4 regions of the Streptomyces sp. NPDC050264 genome follow, and region 2 is predicted to be linked to each of the others. Evidence: riboswitches for the same ligand, from Rfam matches in the RefSeq annotation. Region 2 holds a riboswitch; each other region holds the start of a gene.
The links. Region 2 has a riboswitch for cobalamin ahead of AB0J02_RS31850 (ABC transporter substrate-binding protein). Riboswitches for the same ligand answer to the same signal wherever they lie in the genome.

Region 1: linked by a shared signal. The riboswitch ahead of AB0J02_RS25390 (ribonucleoside-diphosphate reductase subunit alpha) and the one ahead of AB0J02_RS31850 (ABC transporter substrate-binding protein) in region 2 are both predicted to bind cobalamin.
Region 3: linked by a shared signal. The riboswitch ahead of AB0J02_RS23815 (HoxN/HupN/NixA family nickel/cobalt transporter) and the one ahead of AB0J02_RS31850 (ABC transporter substrate-binding protein) in region 2 are both predicted to bind cobalamin.
Region 4: linked by a shared signal. The riboswitch ahead of AB0J02_RS42425 (iron chelate uptake ABC transporter family permease subunit) and the one ahead of AB0J02_RS31850 (ABC transporter substrate-binding protein) in region 2 are both predicted to bind cobalamin.

What each region holds. Positions count from the first base shown of each region.
Region 1 covers NZ_JBFAKV010000014.1:203,616-209,341, forward strand. Annotated here, with positions in the region: gene mctP (monocarboxylate uptake permease MctP) at 1-692, shown strand, start outside; gene AB0J02_RS25385 (nucleoside hydrolase) at 795-1,775, shown strand; cobalamin riboswitch at 1,833-1,967, shown strand; gene AB0J02_RS25390 (ribonucleoside-diphosphate reductase subunit alpha) at 2,086-4,446, shown strand; gene AB0J02_RS25395 (ribonucleotide-diphosphate reductase subunit beta) at 4,446-5,471, shown strand; gene AB0J02_RS25400 (hypothetical protein) at 5,483-5,668, opposite strand.
Region 2 covers NZ_JBFAKV010000022.1:48,226-53,951, forward strand. Annotated here, with positions in the region: gene AB0J02_RS31840 (ABC transporter ATP-binding protein) at 1-573, opposite strand, end outside; gene AB0J02_RS31845 (iron chelate uptake ABC transporter family permease subunit) at 570-1,586, opposite strand; gene AB0J02_RS31850 (ABC transporter substrate-binding protein) at 1,583-2,617, opposite strand; cobalamin riboswitch at 2,682-2,882, opposite strand; gene AB0J02_RS31855 (amino acid transporter) at 2,989-3,483, shown strand; partial or broken gene AB0J02_RS31860 (hypothetical protein) at 3,503-4,354, opposite strand; gene AB0J02_RS31865 (arginine deiminase) at 4,390-5,649, opposite strand; gene AB0J02_RS31870 (basic amino acid/polyamine antiporter) at 5,684-5,726, opposite strand, start outside.
Region 3 covers NZ_JBFAKV010000013.1:104,640-110,365, reverse strand. Annotated here, with positions in the region: gene AB0J02_RS23820 (CaiB/BaiF CoA-transferase family protein) at 1-819, opposite strand, end outside; gene AB0J02_RS23815 (HoxN/HupN/NixA family nickel/cobalt transporter) at 894-2,015, opposite strand; cobalamin riboswitch at 2,047-2,266, opposite strand; gene AB0J02_RS23810 (inorganic diphosphatase) at 2,295-2,798, opposite strand; gene AB0J02_RS23805 (GNAT family N-acetyltransferase) at 2,889-3,380, opposite strand; gene rho (transcription termination factor Rho) at 3,411-4,610, opposite strand; gene AB0J02_RS23795 (class I SAM-dependent methyltransferase) at 4,976-5,689, shown strand; gene AB0J02_RS23790 (alpha/beta hydrolase) at 5,707-5,726, opposite strand, start outside.
Region 4 covers NZ_JBFAKV010000051.1:11,606-17,331, reverse strand. Annotated here, with positions in the region: gene AB0J02_RS42455 (MerR family transcriptional regulator) at 1-111, opposite strand, end outside; gene AB0J02_RS42450 (SRPBCC family protein) at 317-934, opposite strand; gene AB0J02_RS42445 (ester cyclase) at 1,134-1,568, opposite strand; gene AB0J02_RS42440 (SRPBCC family protein) at 1,610-2,263, opposite strand; gene AB0J02_RS42435 (hypothetical protein) at 2,313-2,660, opposite strand; gene AB0J02_RS42430 (TetR/AcrR family transcriptional regulator) at 2,781-3,443, shown strand; cobalamin riboswitch at 3,528-3,669, shown strand; partial or broken gene AB0J02_RS42425 (iron chelate uptake ABC transporter family permease subunit) at 3,768-4,118, shown strand; partial or broken gene AB0J02_RS42420 (ABC transporter substrate-binding protein) at 4,120-4,863, shown strand; gene AB0J02_RS42415 (PepSY domain-containing protein) at 4,906-5,541, opposite strand.

The DNA of each region.
Region 1 (5,726 bases), on a different contig from region 2:
CGATCGCGGCCGGGATCAAGGTGCAGAACGGGCAGTTGGCGATCCCGCAGCTCTTCGAGAACATGTTCCCCGACTGGTTCACGGGTGTCGCCTTCGCCGCCATCGGTATCGGCGCGCTGGTCCCGGCGGCGATCATGTCGATCGCCGCGGCGAACCTCTTCACCCGCAACATCTACAAGGACTTCATCAAGCCCGACGCGACGCCCGCGCAGGAGACCAAGGTCTCCAAGCTCGTGTCGCTGCTCGTGAAGGTCGGCGCGCTCGCCTTCGTCCTGACCATGGACAAGACCGTCGCCATCAACTTCCAGCTGCTCGGCGGCATCTGGATCCTGCAGACCATGCCGGCGCTGGTGGGCGGTCTGTTCACGCGCTGGTTCCACCGGTGGGCGCTGCTCGCCGGCTGGGCGGTCGGCATGGTCTACGGCACGCTCGCCGCGTACGGGGTCGCGTCGCCGACGCAGAAGCACTTCGGCGGCTCCTCGGACGAGATCCCCGGCATCGGGGAGATCGGCTACATCGGTCTGACGGCGTTCGTGATGAACGTGATCGTGACCGTGGTCCTGACCTTCGTCCTGAAGGCCGTGAAGGCTCCGGAGGGCGTCGACGAGACGTCGCCCGCGGACTACACCGCCGACGCCGGCGACAAGGGAGTACAGGTGGAACTGCCCACCGTCGGAGCGGGCGGCCACTAGCGGCCGTCCCCCGCCTCCCGAAGGACGGGCCCCTCCCTTGCGGAGGGGCCCGTCCCTTTATCGTGACCCAGCACCTTTCGCACCACCCGCCCCGGAGGAATCATGACCGCCCCCATCGTGCTCGACAGCGACCCCGGCATAGACGACGCCGTCGCGCTGCAATACCTGCTCGGCACCGGGCTGTGGGACCTCAAGGCCTACACGACCGTCGGCGGCAACGTGCCCGCGACGCAGACCTTCCGCAACGGGCGGGCGCTCGCCCGGGCCTTCGGCATCGACGGCGACATCACCGTGCACCGGGGCGCGGGCCGCCCGCTGACCCGCCTTCCGTACGCGGCCGCCGGCGAGTTCCACGGCTCCACGGGACTCGGCGCCGAGCGACTGCCCGACTCGGCCGTGCCCGAGCACACCGAGTCCTCGGCGCAGGCGCTGCTCCGGCTCTCGCGCGAGTACGAGGGCGAGCTGACGGTGTGCGCGACGGGCCCGCTCACCAATGTGGCGCTCGCCCTGAGCGAGGACCCCGACTTCGCCCGGCGTGTGAAGCGGCTCGTCTTCATGGGCGGGGCGGCCGAGATACCCGGGAACATCACGCCCGTCGCCGAGTTCAACGCGTGGGCGGACCCCGACGCGGCGGACCTCGTCGTCTCCTCCGGCATTCCGTACACGATGGTCGGGCTCGACGCGACGCACGGCTGGCGGTTCGGGCCCGCGGAGCTGGCGACGCTGGAGGCGGCCGGTCCCGGCATGGAGCTGACCGCACGGCTGATGCGCTTCTACCTCGGCGCCTACGAGGAGGCCGGAGGCTCCCCCCTGCACGACCCGCTCGCCGTCGGCGTGTGCGCGGACGAGTCGTTCATCACGGCGGCCGAGGGCACCGTCGTGGTGGAGTGCGCGAGCGAACTCACCCGCGGCAAGACGGTGTTCATCCCCTACGACTCCGATTACCCCCGCGAGTACTACACGGAGTCGCCCCTGGTGAACGCCCGCGCCAAGCATCGCGGCCGGGTCGCCCTGGGCACCGGCCCGCGTAACTTCACAGAGGATTTCGTGGCCACGCTGCTGAAGCGGCCCGCGGCCGTGTGACTCCCACCGTGGGGCCCGGTCGACACAAGATGTGGGCCTGCCGCGATGGCCCGGCACAACATGTATGCTCGCTCTCGCTGCAGCCGCAGGGGAATCCGGTGCAAATCCGGAACTGTCCCGCAACGGTGAACGTATGCGCCCAAAGTGGCGCCCGCGTGAGTCCGACGACCTGCCGCAGCACACCCGGGCCGTCCGGCCCGGGTGTCGACGACGTCCGGGCCTCGCGGAATGGGCCGGTGACGACGGCGCCCCGTGCGCGCCGGAGCCACTCCTTCCCGCAGGCCCCGAGCCGAGCGAGGGAGAGCCCCACGTGACCATCGCGCCGCCCGCCGAACCGGTCTCAGCCGCACCGCAAGACGCTCCGGGCACCGCGCTGCTGCGCACCCTGACCGAGCTGACCGCCGACCTCCGGGGCGCCGACCCCGGCCGGGTGGCCGCCGCAGCGCTGCGCGGCCGCAGCGCCCGCGCCGACGAGGCCGAGCTGCGCGAACTCGCCACCGAGGCCGCGGCCGGGCTGATCTCCGAGGACCCGGTCTACTCCCGGCTCGCCGCCCGGCTCCTCACGCTCTCCATCGCCGCCGAGGCCGCCTCGCAGGGCGTGACCTCCTTCACCGGGTCCGTCGCCGTCGGCCACCGCGAGGGCCTGATCGCCGACCGCACCGCGGAGTTCGTCCGCGTACACGCCGCGCGCCTCGACGCGCTCATCGACACCGCGGCCGACGACCGCTTCGGCTACTTCGGTCTGCGCACCCTGCACAGCCGCTACCTGCTGCGCCACCCGATCACCCGCGCGGTCATCGAGACCCCGCAGCACTTCATGCTGCGCGTCGCGTCGGGTCTCGCGGAGGACGACAGCGCCCGCGCCGTCGACGAGGTCAGCGCGCTGTACGGCCTGATGAGCCGCCTGGACTACCTGCCCTCCTCCCCCACCCTCTTCAACTCGGGCACCCGGCACCCGCAGATGTCGAGCTGCTACCTCCTCGACTCCCCGCTGGACGAGCTCGACTCGATCTACGACCGCTACCACCAGGTGGCCCGGCTCTCCAAGCACGCCGGCGGCATCGGACTCTCGTACTCCCGCATCCGCAGCCGGGGTTCGCTGATCCGCGGGACGAACGGGCACTCCAACGGCATCGTGCCGTTCCTGAAGACCCTGGACGCGTCGGTCGCCGCCGTGAACCAGGGCGGCCGCCGCAAGGGCGCCGCCGCCGTCTACCTGGAGACGTGGCACTCCGACATCGAGGAGTTCCTGGAGCTGCGCGACAACACCGGCGAGGACGCGCGCCGCACCCACAACCTGAACCTCGCGCACTGGATCCCCGACGAGTTCATGCGCCGGGTCGCCGAGGGCGCCGACTGGTCGCTGTTCTCGCCGGCCGACGTGCCGGAGTTCGTGGACCTGTGGGGCGCGGAGTTCGAGGCCGCGTACAAGAAGGCGGAGGCCGACGGGAAGGCCCTGAAGACCATCCCCGCCCGTGACCTGTACGGCCGCATGATGCGCACGCTCGCACAGACCGGCAACGGCTGGCTGACGTTCAAGGACGCCGCGAACCGCACCGCCAACCAGACGGCGGAGCCCGGCCACACCGTCCACTCCTCGAACCTGTGCACCGAGATCCTGGAGGTGACGGACGACGGCGAGACCGCCGTCTGCAACCTGGGCTCGGTCAACCTCGGCGCCCTCGTGGACACGGCCGCCGGCGACATCGACTGGGAGCGGCTCGACGAGACCGTCCGCACCGCCGTCACGTTCCTGGACCGCGTCGTCGACATCAACTTCTACCCGACCGAACAGGCGGGCCGCTCCAACGCCCGTTGGCGGCCGGTCGGCCTCGGCGCGATGGGCCTGCAGGACGTCTTCTTCAAGCTGCGCCTGCCCTTCGACTCGCCGCAAGCCAGGGCGCTCTCGACGCGGATCCAGGAGCGCATCATGCTCGCCGCGTACGAGGCCTCGGCGGACCTCGCCGAGCGCAACGGCCCGCTGCCCGCCTGGGAGAAGACCCGCACCGCGCGCGGCGTCCTGCACCCCGACCACTACGCCGACGCCCAGCTGACCTGGCCGGAGCGGTGGGCCGCGCTGCGGGAACGTATCGCCGCCGTCGGCATGCGCAACTCGCTGCTCCTCGCCATCGCGCCCACCGCGACGATCGCCTCGATCGCGGGCGTCTACGAGTGCATCGAGCCGCAGGTCTCCAACCTGTTCAAGCGCGAGACGCTGTCGGGCGAGTTCCTCCAGGTCAACGCGTACCTGGTCGACGAGCTCAAGCGGCTCGGCGTGTGGGACGCGCAGACCCGGGAGGCGCTGCGCGAGTCCAACGGCTCGGTGCAGGGCTTCACCTGGATCCCGGACGACGTCCGTGACCTCTACCGCACCGCGTGGGAGATCCCGCAGCGCGGCCTCATCGACATGGCGGCGGCGCGCACCCCGTTCCTCGACCAGGCCCAGTCCCTCAACCTGTTCCTGGAGACGCCGACCATCGGCAAGCTCTCCTCGATGTACGCGTACGCCTGGAAGTCGGGCCTGAAGACGACGTACTACCTGCGTTCGCGCCCCGCGACGCGCATCGCCCGCGCGGCGGGCCGCTCCACCGTCCCCGTACAGACCGTGCCCGAGACCGACGCGGTCGCCTGCTCCCTGGAAAACCCCGAGTCCTGCGAGGCCTGCCAGTAATGTCCGACACCACCCCCGCCACCGGGAAGAACCTCCTCGACCCGGGCTTCGAACTGACCCTGCGCCCCATGCGCTACCCGGACTTCTACGAGCGCTACCGGGACGCCATCAAGAACACCTGGACCGTCGAGGAGGTCGACCTCCACTCGGACGTCACCGACCTCGCGAAGCTGTCGCCGGGCGAGCAGCACATGATCGGCCGGCTTGTCGCGTTCTTCGCGACGGGCGACTCGATCGTCTCGAACAACCTGGTGCTCACGCTCTACAAGCACATCAACTCCCCCGAGGCGCGGCTCTACTTGAGCCGCCAGCTCTTCGAGGAGGCCGTGCACGTCCAGTTCTATCTGACGCTGCTCGACACCTATCTGCCCGACCCGGAGGACCGCGCGGCGGCCTTCGACGCGGTCGAGGAGATCCCCTCCATCCGCGAGAAGGCCGAGTTCTGCTTCAAATGGATGGACTCGGTCGAGAAGCTCGACCGCCTGGAGACCCAGGCGGACCGCCGCCGCTTCCTGCTCAACCTGATCTGCTTCGCGGCGTGCATCGAGGGCCTGTTCTTCTACGGCGCCTTCGCCTACGTGTACTGGTTCCGCTCGCGGGGCCTGCTGCACGGCCTGGCGACCGGCACCAACTGGGTCTTCCGTGACGAGACGATGCACATGAGCTTCGCCTTCGACGTGGTCGACACGGTGCGCAAGGAGGAGCCCGAGCTCTTCGACGACGCGCTGCAGCAGCAGGTCACCGACATGCTGCGGGAGGCGGTCGAGGCCGAGCTGCAGTTCGGGCGCGACCTGTGCGGGGAGGGGCTGCCGGGCATGAACACCGACTCGATGCGGCAGTACCTGGAGTGCGTCGCCGACCAGCGCCTGCAGCGGCTCGGCTTCGCGCCCGTATACGGCTCCGAGAACCCCTTCTCCTTCATGGAGCTGCAGGGCGTCCAGGAGCTGACCAACTTCTTCGAGCGGCGGCCCTCGGCGTACCAGGTCGCGGTCGAGGGCTCGGTCGGCTTCGACGAGGACTTCTAGGACGACGAGTCCTAGGCGACCTTGGTGAACTCGGCGCGGCGGGACCGGAGTTCCGTGTCCTGCCGTGCCTGCCGTGCCTGCTCCGCCCGCCGGATCTGCCGGTCGACGCGGCGGTCGTGCGCGGCTCCGTACAGGGACGGGGCGGTCAGGAGAAGGAAGACGAAGAGGACGGTGAGGTAGTTCATCGCTGCGTTCATGTCCTCTACTCTCCCGCCGCCCGGCCCCGCCCGGCAGTGGCAGTCCTGTCACTGACCC
Region 2 (5,726 bases):
CACGCAGGTCAGCTCCAGGCCCGAGATCAGGTCGAGGAGGTCCAGCTGGTGCTGGATGTCCAAGTGGTTCGTGGGCTCGTCGAGCAGCAGCTCGCGCGGTTCCTGGGCCAGGGCGCGGGCGATCTGCACCCGCTGGCGCTCGCCGCCCGACAGGGTGTGCCACAGGCGCTGCGCCCGGCTCGTGAGGCCGCTGCGCTCCAGGGCGGCACGGACCGCCTCCTCGTCCGCGGCGGAGGCCGGCGCCCAGGCCCTGCGGTGCGGAATGCGGCCCAGCCGGACGATGTCGGCGACCGTCAACTCGACCTGGGTATCGGCCTGCTGATGGACGAGCGCGATGCGCCGGGCGGCCACCTTGCGCGGCACCGCGGAGAGCGGATCCCCGTCCAGCGTGACGATCCCCGCCGCCGGGGCGAGCACTCCGGCCAGCAGGCGCAGCAGCGTCGACTTGCCCGAGCCGTTCGGGCCGAGCACCCCGGTGACGGTGCCCGCCCGCGGCGTCAGACCCACCCCGTCGAGGACGAGCGCGCCCCCGGGCGACCAGGACACCCGGTCCGCGCGCAGGCCCCCGCTCACCGGGCGGCCCGGCCGCGGTACAGGACGAGCACGAACGCGGGCACGCCGATCAGCGACGTCACCACGCCCACCGGAACCTCCTGCGGTTCGAGGACCGTACGGGCCAGGGTGTCGACCCACACCAGGAACACCGCGCCGGCCAGCGCCGTGACCGGGAGCAGCCGGGCGTGCCCGGGGCCCACCAGGGCGCGCGCCGCGTGCGGCAGCACGAGCCCGACGAAGCCGATCGCCCCGGCCGCGCTGACCAGTGCCGCCGTCAGCAGGGCCGTCACGCACAGCAGCACAAGACGGGTCCGGGCCACGTGCACGCCGAGCGCGGCCGCCGCCTCCTGGCCGAAGGCGAACGCGTCCAGGGCCCGGCCGTACCCGAGGCACACCGCGAGCGCCACCACGAGCACCGCGAGACACAGCCACAGCTCGCTCCAGCCGACCCCGCCGAGCGAGCCGAGCAGCCAGAACAGGACGCCGCGCGTCGTCTCCGCGTCGGCCGCCGTCAGCACCACGAACGACGTCAGCGAGGAGAACAGCTGCATCGCGGCGACCCCGCACAGCACCACCCGGTCCGTCGTGCCGCCCAGCGTGTGGCTGAGCAGCAGCACGAGCGCGAACGAGCAGAGCGCTCCGAGGAACGCCCCGCCGGACACCGAGAGAGCGCCGCCGCCGAGGCCGAGGACCACCACGAGGACGGCTCCGGTCGACGCCCCGGAGGAGACGCCGAGCACGAACGGGTCCGCGAGGGGGTTGCGCAACAGCGCCTGCAGCACCGTGCCGCACACCGCGAGGCCCGCACCGCAGACCGCGGCGAGCAGGGTGCGGGGCAGCCGCAGATTCCAGACGATGCCGTCCCGGATCGGCGACAGGTCCGAGGTGCCCCAGCCGAGCCGGGCGCCGACCGCCGCCCACACGTCGCCGACGCCGATGTGCGCCGGACCGATGGTGATGGCCACGGCGACCGAGGCGCAGAGCGCGGCGACGGCCGCGGTCCAGTACAGCGCGGGCCGGACCGCTCTCACGCGTCCAGGCCGAACTCGCGCAGCGCGGCCGCCACCTTCTCCACACCGTCCACGGTGCGGATCGTCGGGTTCAGATCCTGGCCCTTCAGCAGCACGTACCGCTTCTCGCGGACGGCGGTCATCTCCTTGGTGACCGGGTCGGACTCCAAGAACTTGATCTTCTGCGCGGCGGACTCCGCTGACTGTGAGCGGCGGGTCAGATCGCCGATGACGAGGACGTCGGGGTCGCGGTCCGCGACGGTCTCCCAGTTGATCTGCGGCCACTCCTCGTGCGTGTCGTCGAAGACGTTGCGCACGCCGAGCTCCTTGGTGACGATGCCGGGCGCGCCGCAACAGCCCGCCATATAGGGCGAGTCGGAGTTGGCGAACCAGTACAGGACGCTCACGCCGTCGGCATCGACCCCCGAAGTGGCCTTGCTGACACGGGACGTGAGGTCGGCGACGAGCTTCTGTCCGCGCTCCTCCACGTCGAAGATCCGTGCCAGATCGCGTATCTCGCCGTAGACGGTGTCCATGGTCAGCGCGCTGCTGCGCACGCCGTCGCCGTCACCGCTGTTGTCCTTGCCCGCACAGTCGGTGGGGGAGAGGTAGGTGGGCACGCCGAGCTTCTCGAACTGCTCGCGCGGCGCCACCCCGCCCTTGCCGAGGGTGTACGTGAACGAGGCGGCGGCGAAGTCCGGCTCGGTGTCCAGGACCTTCTCGAACGACGGATAGCGGTCGGCGAGCCGCGGCACCTTCGCGTTCGCCTCCTCCAGCCCTTTCAGGACGGGATCGGTCCACGTCGCGGTCCCCACCATCCGGTCGGCGAGGCCGAGCGAGAGCATGATCTCCGCCGATCCCTGGTCCAGGGCGACGGCGCGACGCGGGGCGTGTGCGACCCGGACCTTCGTGCCGCAGTTGTCGAGGGTCACGGCGGAATCCGCGCCGCCCGAGCGGTCCGCGGTGCCGGAGCCCGCGCCGCCGCATGCCGTGAGCAGCAAGGCACCCGCCAACAGCGGTGCGAAACGGCGGATTTGACGTGCGAAAGGCACGGAACTTCCTCTGCGTCCAGGGCCCATACGCGGAGCCGGCCTACGGTTCACCCCCGGCCGCGTGCCGGTCACGGAGGCCGCCAGCAGGTCTTCGGACTCGGGATCGTCCGGACGGAGCGCCTTCCCGGACCGGTACACCGGTCCAGTGGCAGTGGCTCCGCCCGTCACCCTCACCGCTGCGCGTCAGCTCCGGATTTCCACCGGATTCCCTGACCCGTGCACGTACGATACGCACATGGGTACGACTGGCTTTCGGAAGGTATCACGGGCCTGACCAGCCATCGGACGGTGGTCCGGGCCCGTTCCGGGAGAGCGGTCGAGCGGCGGTAACCCGCTCGCCGTTCGTGACGCGGGCCCCTACCCTGCGTCGGATGATGACAGCCGACGATGTGCTGGTGGTCCTCGCCCTGCTGCGGCGGGCCGGAGCGGACGTGTGGATCGGGGGCGGCTGGGGCATCGACGCGCTGGTCGGCGCGGAGACCCGGGAGCATCGGGATCTCGACCTGATGCACCGCCACGAGCAGGAACCCGCCGTGCTCGCCGCCCTCGCCGGCGCCGGATTCGTCGAGACCCTGGACTGGCGTCCCGTCCGCTTCGTCGTCACGCACGCGGACGGCCGCGAACTCGACCTGCATCCTCTGCACTTCGCCGACGACGGCTCCGCCCGGCAGGCCTCCTTCGACCCGGAGCGGCCGTTCGGCTACCCCGCGCACGTCTTCGTCACCGGCACCGTCGCGGGAGAGCCTGTGCCGTGTCTCTCAGCCGAACAGCAGGTCCGCTTCCACCAGGGGTACGAGCCCGCGGACCACGACCGGCACGACATGGCACAGCTGCGCCGGGCCTTCGGGATCGCCACCCACTTCTGACCCGTGGGCGCGGCGGTCGGCGCCCGGCGTTGAGCGCGGCCACGGCGCCGACGGCGTCACCGATCGTGGTGTAGTCGACGGCGACGAACGTGACGGGCCTGCCGCGCTCCCGCTCGCACCTGCGTGCCCGGTCGAGCACGAAGCCGCGGGTGTTGACCGTGCCCGCGTCGAGCCGGCTGCCGCCGTTGTCGGTGATGAAGTGGTTCAGCAGGAACAGCCGCTTGTCGTCGCCGCCGCGGTGGGGCACGCAGCTCATCTCGTCCGGTGCGCGGAACGCGAACGGGGTCTCCATGCCGTACCGGTAGAAGTTGCGGTACCAGGGCGCCGGACCGTCGGCCTGCTCGGCGAGGACGACGAGGCGGCGGCCGCTGTCGACCATGTCGCCGAGGGTCGGCCAGGGTTTCGCCGGGTCGGCGTCGGGCGTGTGGATCAGATCGTCCAACCCGGCTTCGTGGCAGGCCTGTTGAGTGTCCTCGCCGGTGATCGCGTCCTGCACGATGAGGGTGATGACCTCGGTCGGGTGCGCGCGCATCCAGTCGCCCACCGCACGCAGGGCGGGCACCAGCGCGAGCGCGCCCGCCCGGCACACGGCGTGGCAGAGCCACAGCCCCTCGCGCGGCGGGTTGAACGTGTTGATCGCGCGGGTGATGAGCGCCTGCTGCGCGGTCGTGAAGTCGGAGTCGCGCAGGCGGCCGACGATCTCGTCCGGCCGCTCCCACCGGTAGGTGTCGAGCTGCAGGGCGCGGACGCCGTCGTTCAACTGGGCGGTGATGTCCGGATCCTGCAGCGGGCCGAGGAACCGGTCGACCGTCGTCGCCATGGCGTTGTGCGAGGTGAGGTAGGCGGCCTCGTCGTAGGGACGGTCGCAGAGCGCGCCGCGCCGCTCCATGGATCGCCGCGCGGCCGTCAGAAGGTCACGGGGTCGCGGACGATGGGGCAGGTCATGCAGTGGCCGCCGCCGCGGCCCCGGCCGAGTTCGGCACCGACGATGGTGACGACCTCGACGCCGGCCTTGCGCAGCAGCGTGTTGGTCTGCGTGTTGCGGTCGTAGGTGATGACGACACCCGGCTCCAGGGCGACCGCGTTGTTGCCGCTGTCCCACTGCTGACGCTCGGACGCGTACACGTCGCCGCCGGTCTCGATCACCCGCAGACCGGGCAGCCCGAGTCCCCTGGCGACGACGTCGACGAAGGGGGCCGAGCCCTCGTCGGTGATGTCGAGCCCCGGCGCCTTGTCGCTGGGGCGCAGCGAGAACGTGTGCACCGAGTCCATGATGCGCGGGTAGAGCGTCACGATGTCCCGGTCCGCGAACGTGAAGACGGTGTCCAGGTGCATCGCCGAGCGCAGCTTCGGCATCCCGGCGACGATGACGTGTTCGGCCGCGCCTTCCTTGAACAGGGCGGCGGCGACCTGCGTGATGGCCTGCCGCGAGGTGCGCTCGCTCATGCCCATCAGGACCACGCCGTTGCCTACGGGCATGATGTCGCCGCCCTCGAACGTGGCCTGGCCCCAGGCGAGTTCGGGGTCGCCCCACCACACGGTGGAGCCGACGAAATCCGGGTGGAAGCGGTAGATCGCCTTCATCAGCAGGGTCTCGTCGTGCCGCGCGGGCCAGTACAACGGGTTGAGTGTGAGGCCGCCGTACAGCCAGCAGGTGGTGTCGCGGGTGTAGAGGGTGTTGGGCAGCGGCGGCATCAAGTACTCGCGTACGCCGGTCGATTCGCGCGCCATCGACACATAGGCGGAGCGGTACGCGTCCGGCAGGTCGGTGGTGGCGAGACCGCCGATGAGGAACTCGGCGAGCTGCCGCGGCTCCAGCGTCTCCAGGAAGGCGCGGGTGTCGTCGATGAGCCCCGCCCCCACCTGATTGGCGACGATCTTGCGGTCCAGGAGCCACGACTTCGCCTCGGGGAGCGCCATCGTCCGCGCGAGCAGATCGTGCAGCTCGACCACGTCGATGCCGCGCTGCCGCAGCTTGTTGACGAAGTCGGCGTGGTCGCGCTGGGCGTTCTCCACCCACATGACGTCGTCGAAGAGCAGGTCGTCGGCGTTGGTCGGGGTGAGCCTGCGGTGGGCGAGCCCCGGCGCGCAGACGAGGACCTTGCGCAACCGGCCCACCTCGGAGTGGACGCCGTACGCGGCGGCGGGGGTGTCGTGGTCGGTCACGGTGTGCCTCCGAGGCGGGACGGGATGACGGGTTTCACAGGCTGATCCAGCCGGCGGCCAGGGCGACGACGCCGAGC
Region 3 (5,726 bases), on a different contig from region 2:
ATCATCGGCCAGAGAGGCGTCGTCCAGGAACTCCGCGCAGAAGGAAGCCCACTCCCGTTCGTTCTGGATGGCCAGCAGGACCGTCTTGCCGTCCGCCGCGTCATAGGGGCCGTAGGGGGCGATCGTCGGGTGCGCTGCGCCGACCCGTTCCGGCTGCCGGCCCGAGTGCGCCGTGTAGTACGCGGGGTAGCCCATCCACTCCGCGAGCGCCTCGAACAGCGACACCTCCACCGCGCGTGCGGTGCCCGTGGCCCGCCGCTCGTACAGGGCGGTGAGGATGCCCGAGAACGCGTACATCCCGGCCGCGATGTCGGCGATCGCGATGCCGACCTTGGCCGGGGCGCCGGGGGCGCCCGTCACCGACAGGACGCCCGTCTCGCACTGCACCAGCAGGTCGTACGCCTTGCGGTGCGCCCACGGCCCGTCGGCTCCGTAGCCGGAGATGTCGCAGACGATCAACGCCGGGTGGCGCTGTGCCAACTCGCGCGCGGAGAGGCCGAGTCGGGCCGCCGCGCCGGGTGCGAGATTCTGCACGAAGACATCCGCTCCCGCCAGCAGCCGCTCCAGGACCGCACGGCCGCCGTCGGTCTTGACGTCGAGCGTCACCGAGTCCTTCGAGCGGTTCAGCCACACGAAGTGACTGGACTGGCCGTGCACCGTTTCGTCGTAGCCGCGCGCGAAGTCCCCCGCGCCGGGCCGCTCCACCTTGATCACGCGCGCGCCGAGGTCGGCGAGCTGGCGCGTGGCGAACGGCGCGGCCACCGCCTGTTCCAGGCTGACGACGGTGACGCCCTCAAGGGGCAGGCGGGCGGCGCTCATTCGGGGTCCTCCGTGCTCGGGCGGTGTCGTCGTGCTGCACGCTATGCGACGCCCGCGCCCGGGGCGGCGGGCCCCTACCCGCCCTCGGCGACCCGCGCCGACCAGCGCTGCTCGACCCTGGCGAGGCGCCAGTAGGCGATCGCCGCCGCCCACACCACCACGAACAGGCCGACGATGACGTAGCCGACGTTGTCCATATCGAGGCCGGCTATCCAGCCGGTCAGCGCGTCGGTGAGGTCGAGCTTCTCGTGCAGGACGCCGACGAGCTCGATGGTGCCGATGAAGAAGGCGACCGCGATCGACAGACCGGTGATGGTGAGGTTGTAGAACACCTTGCGCACCGGGTTGGAGAACGCCCACTGGTAGGCGAAGTTCATGAACGTCCCGTCGAGCGTGTCGAACAGGCTCATGCCCGCGGCGAACAGCAGCGGCAGGCACAGGATCGCGTACCACGGCAGACCCGCCGCCGCGCCACTGCCCGCCATCACCATCAACGTCACCTCGGTTGCCGTGTCGAAGCCGAGGCCGAAGAGGAAGCCGAGCGGATACATCTGCCCCGGGCGGGTGATCGATTTGGTGAAGCGGCCGAGGATCCGGTTCATGAACCCCCGTGAGGCCAGGTGCTGTTCCAGCTCCCGCTCGTCGTACGAGCCCTCGCGCATCGCCCGGAAGACCTTCAGGATGCCCAGCAGGGCCACGAGGTTGAGGGCGGCGATGAGGTACAGGAACGTACCCGAGACGGTGGTGCCGACGACGCCGAGCACCTGATGGGTGCTGGACTCGTCGTTCAGCAGGGTGCCCGCGAGGGCCGCGCCGCCCGCCACCAGGGCGGCCATCGCGACGACCACGCTGGAGTGGCCGAGCGCGAACCAGAACCCCACGGAGACGGGCCGCTTGCCGTCCGCCATCAGCTTGCGGGTCGTGTTGTCGATCGCGGCGATGTGGTCGGCGTCGAAGGCGTGCCGCATGCCGAGCGTGTACGCGGTGACGCCGAGGCCGATACCGAAGGCCTTGTTGCCGACCTCGTAGTGCTCGGGGACGACGAGGAGGAACAGCACGCCGAACGCGACGACGTGCAGGGCCGCGATCACCGCGATGAGACCCGCGGTGCGCACGGTGTCCTCGCGGCGCCAGCGGAAAGTGGCAGGGGGGTGCGGGCCGGTGGGCCGCGCAGGGGAGTTCCCGGGCAGGGTCATGCCTTGATCACGCTCCAGCACCTCGTGGAATCACTTTGTGAGATGCCGCGGCCGGTCTCCTGGCTTACGGGCGTGCCACGCCGCTCCTGCCTTCCCAGCGGCCCTGCGGCAGCCAGTGACGTGTGGAGCGGTGCGCTTCGCGCCGGCCCGAGGGCGGCGCGAAACCCGATCACAGTGGCGAGGGCCGCTCCGGACTTGACCCCTGGGGGCCGTCACCGGTCTTCCCGAGCACCACGGCCCGACCACCCTAGTCGACGCACTCCCCGGCGCCGCGGGCGGCTATCGCCCCCGGCGCTCGCGCGACCGCCCGATCTCCTCGTAGGCCTTGTCGCTGCCCTCCCAATGGGAGCCCTCCACCGACTTGCCGGGCTCCAGGTCCTTGTAGACCTCGAAGAAGTGGGTGATCTCCAGGCGGTCGAACTCGGGGATGTCCTCGATGTCCTGGATCGAGGCGTGGCGCGGGTCATGGGCGGGGACACAGAGGACCTTCTCGTCCGGTCCCTTCTCGTCGCTCATCACGAACATGCCGATCGCCCGGCACTCGATGGTGCAGCCGGGGAACGTCGCGTCGTCGGTCAGCACGAGCGCGTCCAGCGGATCGCCGTCACGGCCGAGCGTGCCGTCGATGTAGCCGTAGTCCGCGGGGTACTGGGTCGAGGTGAACAGCATCCGGTCGAGCCGGATACGCCCCAGCTCGTGATCCATCTCGTACTTGTTCCTGGAGCCCTGCGGTATCTCCACGATCACGTCGAACGCGTCGCCGCGCGCCTCGCTGCCGCCCAATGTGGCCTCCTTGCCCCATTGCCGCCCGCTCAGATGCCACCGAGTGTGCGCCGTGCGGGGCGAGGGCGGAACCCCTCGGACCGCGGGGTGTCAGATCTCGGGGGTGATGGGGAATACCAGTTCGGGGCGGTCCCATGCGACGGCGGGCGGCCGCGCGAGCGCGGTCCCGGTGCGCAGCGCGCCCACGCTCCGGTAGAAGCCCTCGGCGGGCGGATGCGAGACGACGCGCACGTGGTCGAGGTCCGCGGCGCGGGCCTCGTCCCGCATGTGGGAGACGAGCAGCCGCCCGATGCCGAGGCCCTGCGCGTCATCGGCGACGAACATCAGGTCCAGCTCCGGCGGGGCGACGATCAGGGAGTAGAAGCCGAGGACCCGGTCGTCCGCGCGGGCGGCCGCGACGAACACCCGGTGCGCCTCGATGTAGTCCGGGCCCACCCGGTAGTCCGCGACCATCGCCGTGTACGGGGCCTCGTAGGCGCGGGAGGCGCGCACGAGCCGGGTGAGGCGCCTGGCGTCGCGCGCCGTGGCGCGCCGCACCGTGACGGCAGGGCCGCTGCCGGCGCGCGTAATGCTCGAGGTCATACAGCGAGTATTACGCATCCGGGGGCGGGGTCAGCCCGTGGGTACCGTCGAGTGGACCTGGCGCAGGAACGCGGCGTTGTCGGGGGTGCGGCGCAGCTTGTCCAGAAGTGCCTCGTAGGACGACTGGCCCTCGCGGCCCTGGAGGGCCCGGCGGAGTCCGCGTACAGCGGTCGACTCGGGGGCGGACAGCAGGAGTTCCTCGCGGCGCGTGCCGGACGGGGTGATGTCGACGGCGGGGTGGACGCGGCGGTCGGCGAGCGCGCGGTCGAGGCGCAGCTCCATGTTGCCGGTGCTCTTGAGCTCCTCGAAGAAGTAGTCGTCGGCGCGCGAACCCGTGTCCACCAGGGCTGTGGCGAGGATCGTCAGGGAGCCGGCCTCCTCGGTGTTGCGGGCCGCGCCGAACAGGCGCTTCGGGCCGATGAGCGCGGCGGCGTCGACGCCGCCGGACAGGGTGCGGCCGCCCGCTGACGCGGCGTTGTTGTGGGCGCGGCACAGCCGGGTGAGGGAGTCGAGCAGGAGCACCACGTCGCGGCCCTGCTCGACGAGGCGCTTGGCGCGCTCGATGGCGAGCTCGGCGAGCGCGATGTGGGCCTTGGCGGGCTGGTCGAACGTCGAGGCGTACACCTCGCCGCGCACGGAGCGCCGCATGTCGGTGACCTCCTCGGGGCGTTCGTCGACGAGCACCACCATCAGATGGGCCTCGGGGTGGTTCACGGCGACCGCGGCGGCGAGCTGCTGCAGCAGGACGGTCTTGCCGGTCTTCGGCGGCGCGACGATCAGGCCGCGCTGGCCCTTGCCGACGGGGGCGAACAGGTCGACGACGCGGCCCCCCAGGCCGCTCGCCGGGCTCTCCAGACGCAGGCGTGCGCTGGGGTGGAGCGGGGTGAGGTCGGCGAAGCGCGGGCGGCCGCGGAGGGCGCCGACGGGGGCGCCGCCGACGGCTTCGACGTGGGTGAGCGTGTGCGGCTTCGCGCACAGGCCGTCCACGAAGTCGCCCTTGCGCAGGCCGAGTTGACGGATGAGAGCGGCGGGTACCTGGACGTCGCGGGACGTCGGGATCAGGTCGCCCGCACGCAGGGAGCCCTGCCCGTTCGCGCCGATGTCGAGGACGCCGGCGGCCTGGACGGGGGCCTTGGGTGTGGTGGAGGCGCGCGGCCTCCCGGTGGTGGTGCTGGGCTTGTCCAGCTCTCCCAGAACGGTGCTGGGCTTTTCCAGAGTGGTGCTGGTCATGGTCGGTCACGGTCCTTTCGCGGACGCTGTTCGTACGCGGGCAGATAAGGGGGGAGGGGATCCGGCGACAGGACGGGGCGGTATGTCACGCCCCGTGGGACGGGCAGGACGGCCCGTGGCCGGGAGGGAACCTGGCAGCGCAGGGGCGGGAGGAACCCGCCGAAAACCTGTTGACCAGGGATGACGCACGCTGTGGCGCAGACCGGAAGAGGTGAGCGCTCAGGCGCTGGGAGACTTGCGAGAGAAGGAATCGGCACCGGCGCCGCAGAAGGGGCGTACACACGTGCCACATGCACAGTAACACCCGACCCCGGGTGCGGGGCAAGAGCGGATTTCCGCGGTCTGCCCACCTATGCTGATCCGCGATGTTCACACCCCAGGGCCCCACCCTTCGCGAGCTGGCCGTTCAGGCGCTGTCGTCGGTCGAGCGCGGCTACGACCTGCTCGCGCCCAAGTTCGACCACACGCCGTTCCGCACCCCCGACATCGTGCTCGATCCGGTCGCGCGGGCACTGCGCGAATTCGGGCCCTACGAGAGCGGGCTCGACCTGTGCTGCGGGACCGGGGCGGGACTCGGTGTCCTGCGCGAGGTGTGCGCGGGCCGCGCTGTGGGCGTCGACTTCAGCGCGGGCATGCTGGAGGTCGCGCGCGACGGCGAACCGACGGCCTCCTGCGTCCGCGGGGACGCCCTCGCCCTGCCCTTCGGGCCCGTCTTCGACCTCGTGGTGAGCTTCGGCGCGTTCGGTCACTTCCTCCCGGGGCAGTATCCCGGCCTGTTCACACAGGTGTGCCAAGTGCTGCGCCCCGGGGGGCAGTTCGCGTTCCCGCTGCCGGCGCCCGCGCGGCCGGGGTCCCGCGGCTACTGGGCGATGCTCGGCTTCGACGGGGTGATGCGCCTGCGCAACGCCGTGTGGCGGCCGCCGTTCGTCATGTACTACCGGCCGTTCCGACTGAGCGATGTGCGAAGGGAGTTGGACCGGGCCGGGTTCGACGTCGCGCTGCGCGCGCTGTCCGAACTGGGCGAGCGGCCCGACGGCAGCCCGCGCTGCCGGCTCGTCGTGGCCACGCGCCGCTCGTAGAGGTTTCTCCGCGGCGCTCAGATGCCGCGGACGAACT
Region 4 (5,726 bases), on a different contig from region 2:
GCTCTCGTCGCGGTCGACCGGGCCGATGAGCCCGATGTCCTCGTAATAACGCAAGGTCGGCTCACTCAGCCCGCTGCGCCGGGCTACGTCCTGGATGGAGAAAACTGTCATGTGGGGAGCAGAACATACTTCAAGCGCTTGAAGGCAAATGTGCGGAATGCGCCTTCTGCAGCGGGAGGCGGCCGGTCAAGCCCCTTGAACAACGGAGCCGAGTTCCGCCGCCGCATCGCTGATCTCCTCCCACAGCCCGCCGCCCTCTCCGTGCCAGGACAGCGTCGGAGGGAGTCGATCAGCGCTCACGGTCCGCGTCGCGTCCTCAATCGCGCTCGTTGCCCGGGCGGACGGCGCAACGGGTCTCCGCCTCGGCCGTACTTTTGAGCCGGTTCACCCAGTCGATGAGGCCCGACTCCAGGGCGGCCTGGTTGCCGGGGATGTCGGCCTCCACGGGAGGGCCCGCCCAGGACTCCTCGGTGGTGGCGAGCACGCCGCCCCTGACCTTCTTGAACGTCCACAAGTGCACGCCGTCGATGCCGTTGACGGGGGCGCCCCAGGCGATGCACCGGTTCCTGTCGACCTTGGTGACCGTCGACGTGACCTTCATGCCCTGGGGTGACCACGCGAAGACCGACCCCGGTCGCAGCGGACCCGGTGTCTCTTTCTGTGCGGGCGTGATCTCGGGAATCCAGGTGTCCCATGCGTCGATGTCGGTGTGCAGGTTCCAGATCTCCTGCACGGGCGCCTTGATCAGAGCGCCGGCGCGGGCGATGACCGGGGCGGTCTTGTCGACGGTCACGCCCTGGCACTCCTGGAAGGTTGACGGGCCGGTGCCGGGCCGTGCCTCGTGGGCCGTCGCCATGGTCGGGGCGCAGAGAGTCGTCGCTGTGACGATCGCGGCTACGGCCGTGCCCTGAAGGAGTCTTTGTCGTGTGTTCATCGAGTCGGCTTCTTCCTCGGTGGCTGGTGGCTGGTGGTGTGGGGGTCAGCGCGCGGTGGACGTGAGGCGGCGGCGTTCGAAGGAGGCGGCGAGGACGTAGGCGCCGCCGGCGAGGACCCAGTAGAAGGCGGGGTCGCCGAGGAGAAGGGCTCCGCACGCCCTCATGTCGGGCCCGCTTCTCAGGCCTTCCCGCCTGGCCTCAGAGCGCCTTGAGCTGCCTGAGCATGTGCAGGGAGTCGGAGTTGAGCCAGTATTCGGCGAACCGGCCGTCCCGTACGAGGAGCGTGTCGGTCCCGGTGAAGGTGACCACGGTCCCGGGCGGGGCCTCGGCACCGGGGAAGCCGCCGCCGTAGGTGCCGGTGGCCGTCCAGCGCACAGACAGGTAGGCGCCGTCGAACAACGGCGGGACCTCGATGGCGAACTCCAGGTCCGGGAAGGGAGAGCGGCCGGCGCGGACGTAGGAGGCGAGCCCGTCGGCACCCCGCACGGAACTTCCGTCGCTGCCGTCGGTCATGACGCTATGGAGGCGGAAGTCGTCGGAGACGATGTCGGGGGCCAGGAAGAGATCGCCGTTCCAGAGCCTGAGCCAGGCGTCGAGCAGGGTCTTCGCATCTGTTGACGGGACGGAGGTCATGGTGGGTGGTTCCTCTCGTGCTTTGCGTATGAGAGCGGGGTTCAGCAGCCGGTGCGGGTTTCCGCGGCGGCCTTCAGATCCTTCAGCCAGATCTCCAGGCCGGCGCCGAGCGCTTGGGTCGACAGGTCGACGTCGGCCTCGGCCTGGTCGCCGGTCCAGGTCTCCTCGGTGCGGACGAGGGTGCCGCCCTTGACCTTGGTGAAGGTCCACACGTGGGTGCCCTCGTCGATGTGAATCCCCTCGCCGGTCGCCGGTCCGGTCCAGCGGACGCAGTCATCGCGCCGGAGCTGCTGGACGGTGGAGGTGACCGTCAGGGTGGTGGCGGGCGTCGCGGGGGTGGCGGGCACCGGGGTGGTCCACCGGAAGGCGGAACCGGGGCGCAGGGGACCGGAGTCGAGCCGCTCGCTGGACAGGACGGCGTCCTGCCAGGACGGCCACCGCTCCACGTCCGTCTGGGTCCTGAAGACGGTGCTCAGCGGCGCGTGGATCAGTATTTCGGTCCCGTAGCGCACGAGAGCGTCGGGGTCGGTGCTCCGTCCGCGGCATTCGACGGCGGCGTCGGGGCGGCCTGCGTGCGCCGGGCCGGGGGCGGCCCCGGCGGGCGCGGCGGTGACCGCGAGGGCGCCACCGGCCGCGGCGAGGGAAAGGGTGAGCGCAGCAAGGCGCGTGGCGAAGCGGGAGCGGGTGACGGACATGGTCGGGTTCCTTCCGTGGCGACTTCGAGAGATGAGGGCGGGCGGTTCTTCAGCGGCGGCGGACGCCGTGGACGGCGAGCAGGAGCGCGGCGGACGCCGCGACGATCAGGCCGACGAAACCGGGGTGGATGTCCTTCGACAGGCTCGGCGCGCCCTCCGGCCGCAACTGCCAGACGGCGAACGGGATCGCGTAGGCGAGAGCAAGCAGTGCGGCACCGGCCTTGACCGCCGCGTCGCGAGCCCCTGCCAGGGCGCCGATCAACGCGATCAGGACCGGCACGAACGCGACGAACGCGAACCCGGTGAGCACCAGGAGCGGGACGGCCCAGGCGGAGACGGTCACCTTCAGGGGCGTGCGCCGCTCCTGACGGGCGACGGAAACGGACGGTCCTGACATTGCTCTCTCCTTGCGTTCCGCACTGCCTCGAACTTGAACTTACGGTCGTAAGGCTACGCACGTTAAGGGAGCGCGAGCAAGGGCTTACGCCAATAAACTTTTGCGCGTAAGGTTACGAGGATGAAAGAGACCGATGTGACGAGTCAGGACACACCGAAGCGCGCCGCCCGCGTACGCAACCGGCGCGGCGAGGGCGGCCGTCTGCGGGAGGACATCGTCGATGCCGCCGCCGCGCTGCTGGACGAGACCGGCGACGAGCGGACGATCACCCTGCGGTCCGTCGCCCGCAAGATCGGCATCGCCGCCCCGTCGATCTACCCGCACTTCCCCGACCAGCCGGCCATCATGCTGGCCGTCGTCCGACGGGAGTTCGCCGCGCTCGAGGCCCATCTGCGCACCGCCGTGGACGAGGCGGGCGACGATCCGCGGGACCGCCTCTACGCCCTGTGCCGCGCCTACCTCGGCTACGCCCAGGACCACCCCGCGCGCTACCGCACCATGTTCGGCGGCCTGTGGATGCCGACCCTGGGCGACAGCTCGCTGACCGAGGAGGAACTGACCACCCTCGGCGCGACCGCCCTGCAGTTCCTCGCCGAAGCCCTCGCCGACTGTGTCGCCGCCGGACAGTCGACGGCCACCGATCCCCAGCTGGACGCCGTCACCCTCTGGGTCTGCCTGCACGGCCTCGCCCACCAGCACGCCGCCACCCGCATCTTCCCCTGGCCTCAGGAGAGCGTCGCCGACGCCATCATCACCAGGGTGGCCGAGCTGAACGACGTATGACGAACGTGGCCTCGGCCCAGCGAGACGGCTCGGTGGGGCAGTTGGGGTCGGAGTGTCGTCGGCGACGGCTGCGATGCGAGGACGATGGGGGCCTGGAGCACCCGCTATGCTTCAGGCGCCTCGTGGGGGAAGTCCGGTCGAAGTCCGGCGCTGACCCGCAACGGTAGGCGGAGCCTCGCAAGAGGTTCCGTGAGCCCGATTACCCGCGGTGGTGAAGCTCCTGTCAATCGCCGTGGACTGCGAGAGGTGCTGCGTACGGCGCCGTCCGGAGCTGCTCCTTCTTGATCACGCAGGTGCGCGGCCCGAGGCGAAAGCGATCCGCCTGTGGCCACGCTCCGCACCCGAATACCCGCCGTACCGCCCCGCGGCACGAACAGAGGGACCTCCCCAACCCGGCGCGTCCCGCTGCCTCTGCTCGTGACCGGCCTGTGTGTCGTGCTCCCCCTCTCCCTCGCCTGCGGCGCGGGCATCGGAGCATCGGGGCTCTCGTGGGGCGAGGCACTGCGCTACCTGTGGGCGGGACTGACCGGCGGGTCCATAGCCCCGGACGACGTCTCCTCCTACCTCATCGTCTGGGAACTCCGCTTCCCGCGTGCCGTGCTGGCCGCCGTCGTCGGCGCCGGTCTGGCGGCCGTGGGCGTCGCCGTCCAGGCCATGGTCCGTAACGCACTCGCCGCTCACGACCGTGCCCTGGAAGGACGGCTACCAGAAGACCGGATGGCTGTCCAAGAAGCAGATCACCAAGGAGCTGATCCTCGACGCACGCGCCGACCTGGTCTTCGCGGGCTGGAACTACGGATTCAACGAAGGCGAAGGCTTCACACCGCAGGCCCTGCACCAAGTCGGCGTCGACTCCTACCTGCTCAGCGAGTCCTGCCGCAACGGACAGGGCAGAGCGCGCGGGGTGATGGCGCCGCTCGACGCGCTGTACACGGACCTGCGGAACCTGGGCACGGTCTTCGATGTCGAGGACCGGTCCGAGACGCTCATCGCCTCCTTCCGCAAGCAAGTCGCCCAGGCACAGGCGAGCGCCCCGAAGGGCGCCGAGCGGCCGCGGGTGTTCCTCTATGACAGCGGGCAGGACAAGCCCTTCACATCCGGTGCCTACGCCGGACCCCACGACATCATCACCAAGGCCGGCGGCGACAACATCATGAAAGACCTCAAGGACAGCTGGGTGACCGTGGGCTGGGAAACCGTCGTCGCCCGCGACCCCGAGGTCATCGTGATCAACAACTACGGGGACACCACCGCGGAACAGAAGCGGAAGTTCCTCACCTCCTACAGTCCGCTCGCCAACGTCTCCGCCGTCAAGAACGACCGGATCGTCGTCCTCGACTACGTCGACCTCGTCGAAAGCCCGCGCAATCCCGCGGCCATCAGCTCGCTCGCTGTGGACCTGAGGAACCTCGGCTCCTGACCCCGCGCACCCGCTCTTCCGGCGAACGCGTGCGAGTGCGGGTCAGTCCCGGTCGGTGTGCTCGCGGAGAACCTTGCGGTCGGTCGCGTCGATGTCGTAGGTCGTCTTGTTCCAATCCTTCGTGGTGACAACGTCGACGGACCACATGGGCCCGCCCTGGTCGGTGTCGTCGAGTTCGACGGAGGTGACGGTGCCCTTGGTCTTGTCCGTCGCGGTCTGCGCGGCCTGCTGCGGGGTCACCTTGGCCTTGCCCAGCCGGCCGGCGAGTTCCTGCTTGTCGTCGCCGTCCTGATCGGATTCCGGCTGCGCCTTGTCGGCCTTGCCGGTGACGGCGTCGACGCGAACGGTGTGCTCCGTACCGTCGTCCATCGCTACTTTGGCATCCCAGCCTGGCTTGTCGGCCGGGCCCTTGAGCTCGATCGACACCGGCTTCGACCCGTCCACGGCCTTCACCGCCGTCTCCAACGCCTTGTCGTAGCTGACCTTGGCCTTCGGAATGAGGGCTTTCCGCTCGGCCTGGTCCTCGGTGAGGCCGCTCGCCGATGCGGAGGGCGTCCCCGACGCGTGGGCGTGGCCGGTGGGCGCGCCGGTCGAGGCGGCACTGCTGTCGTCATTGCCGCACCCCGTCATCAGGGCTCCCGCCACGACTACGGCACACGCCAGGCCGATGCCTCGCATGCTCGGCAGACGTCGGCAGGTTTGTGCTGAGTTTTCTCGTTCTGTACTCATATGGCCACGTTATGGCGGTCGCTGAAGTCCCGCCGCGGCGCCGCGCCGACCCGAGGAGCGCGTGTGCTCTGGAGCCGGACGGCTCCTGTCCAGGCACGTGGCGATGGACGGGGCCGCCGCGTCGAACCGTGCGT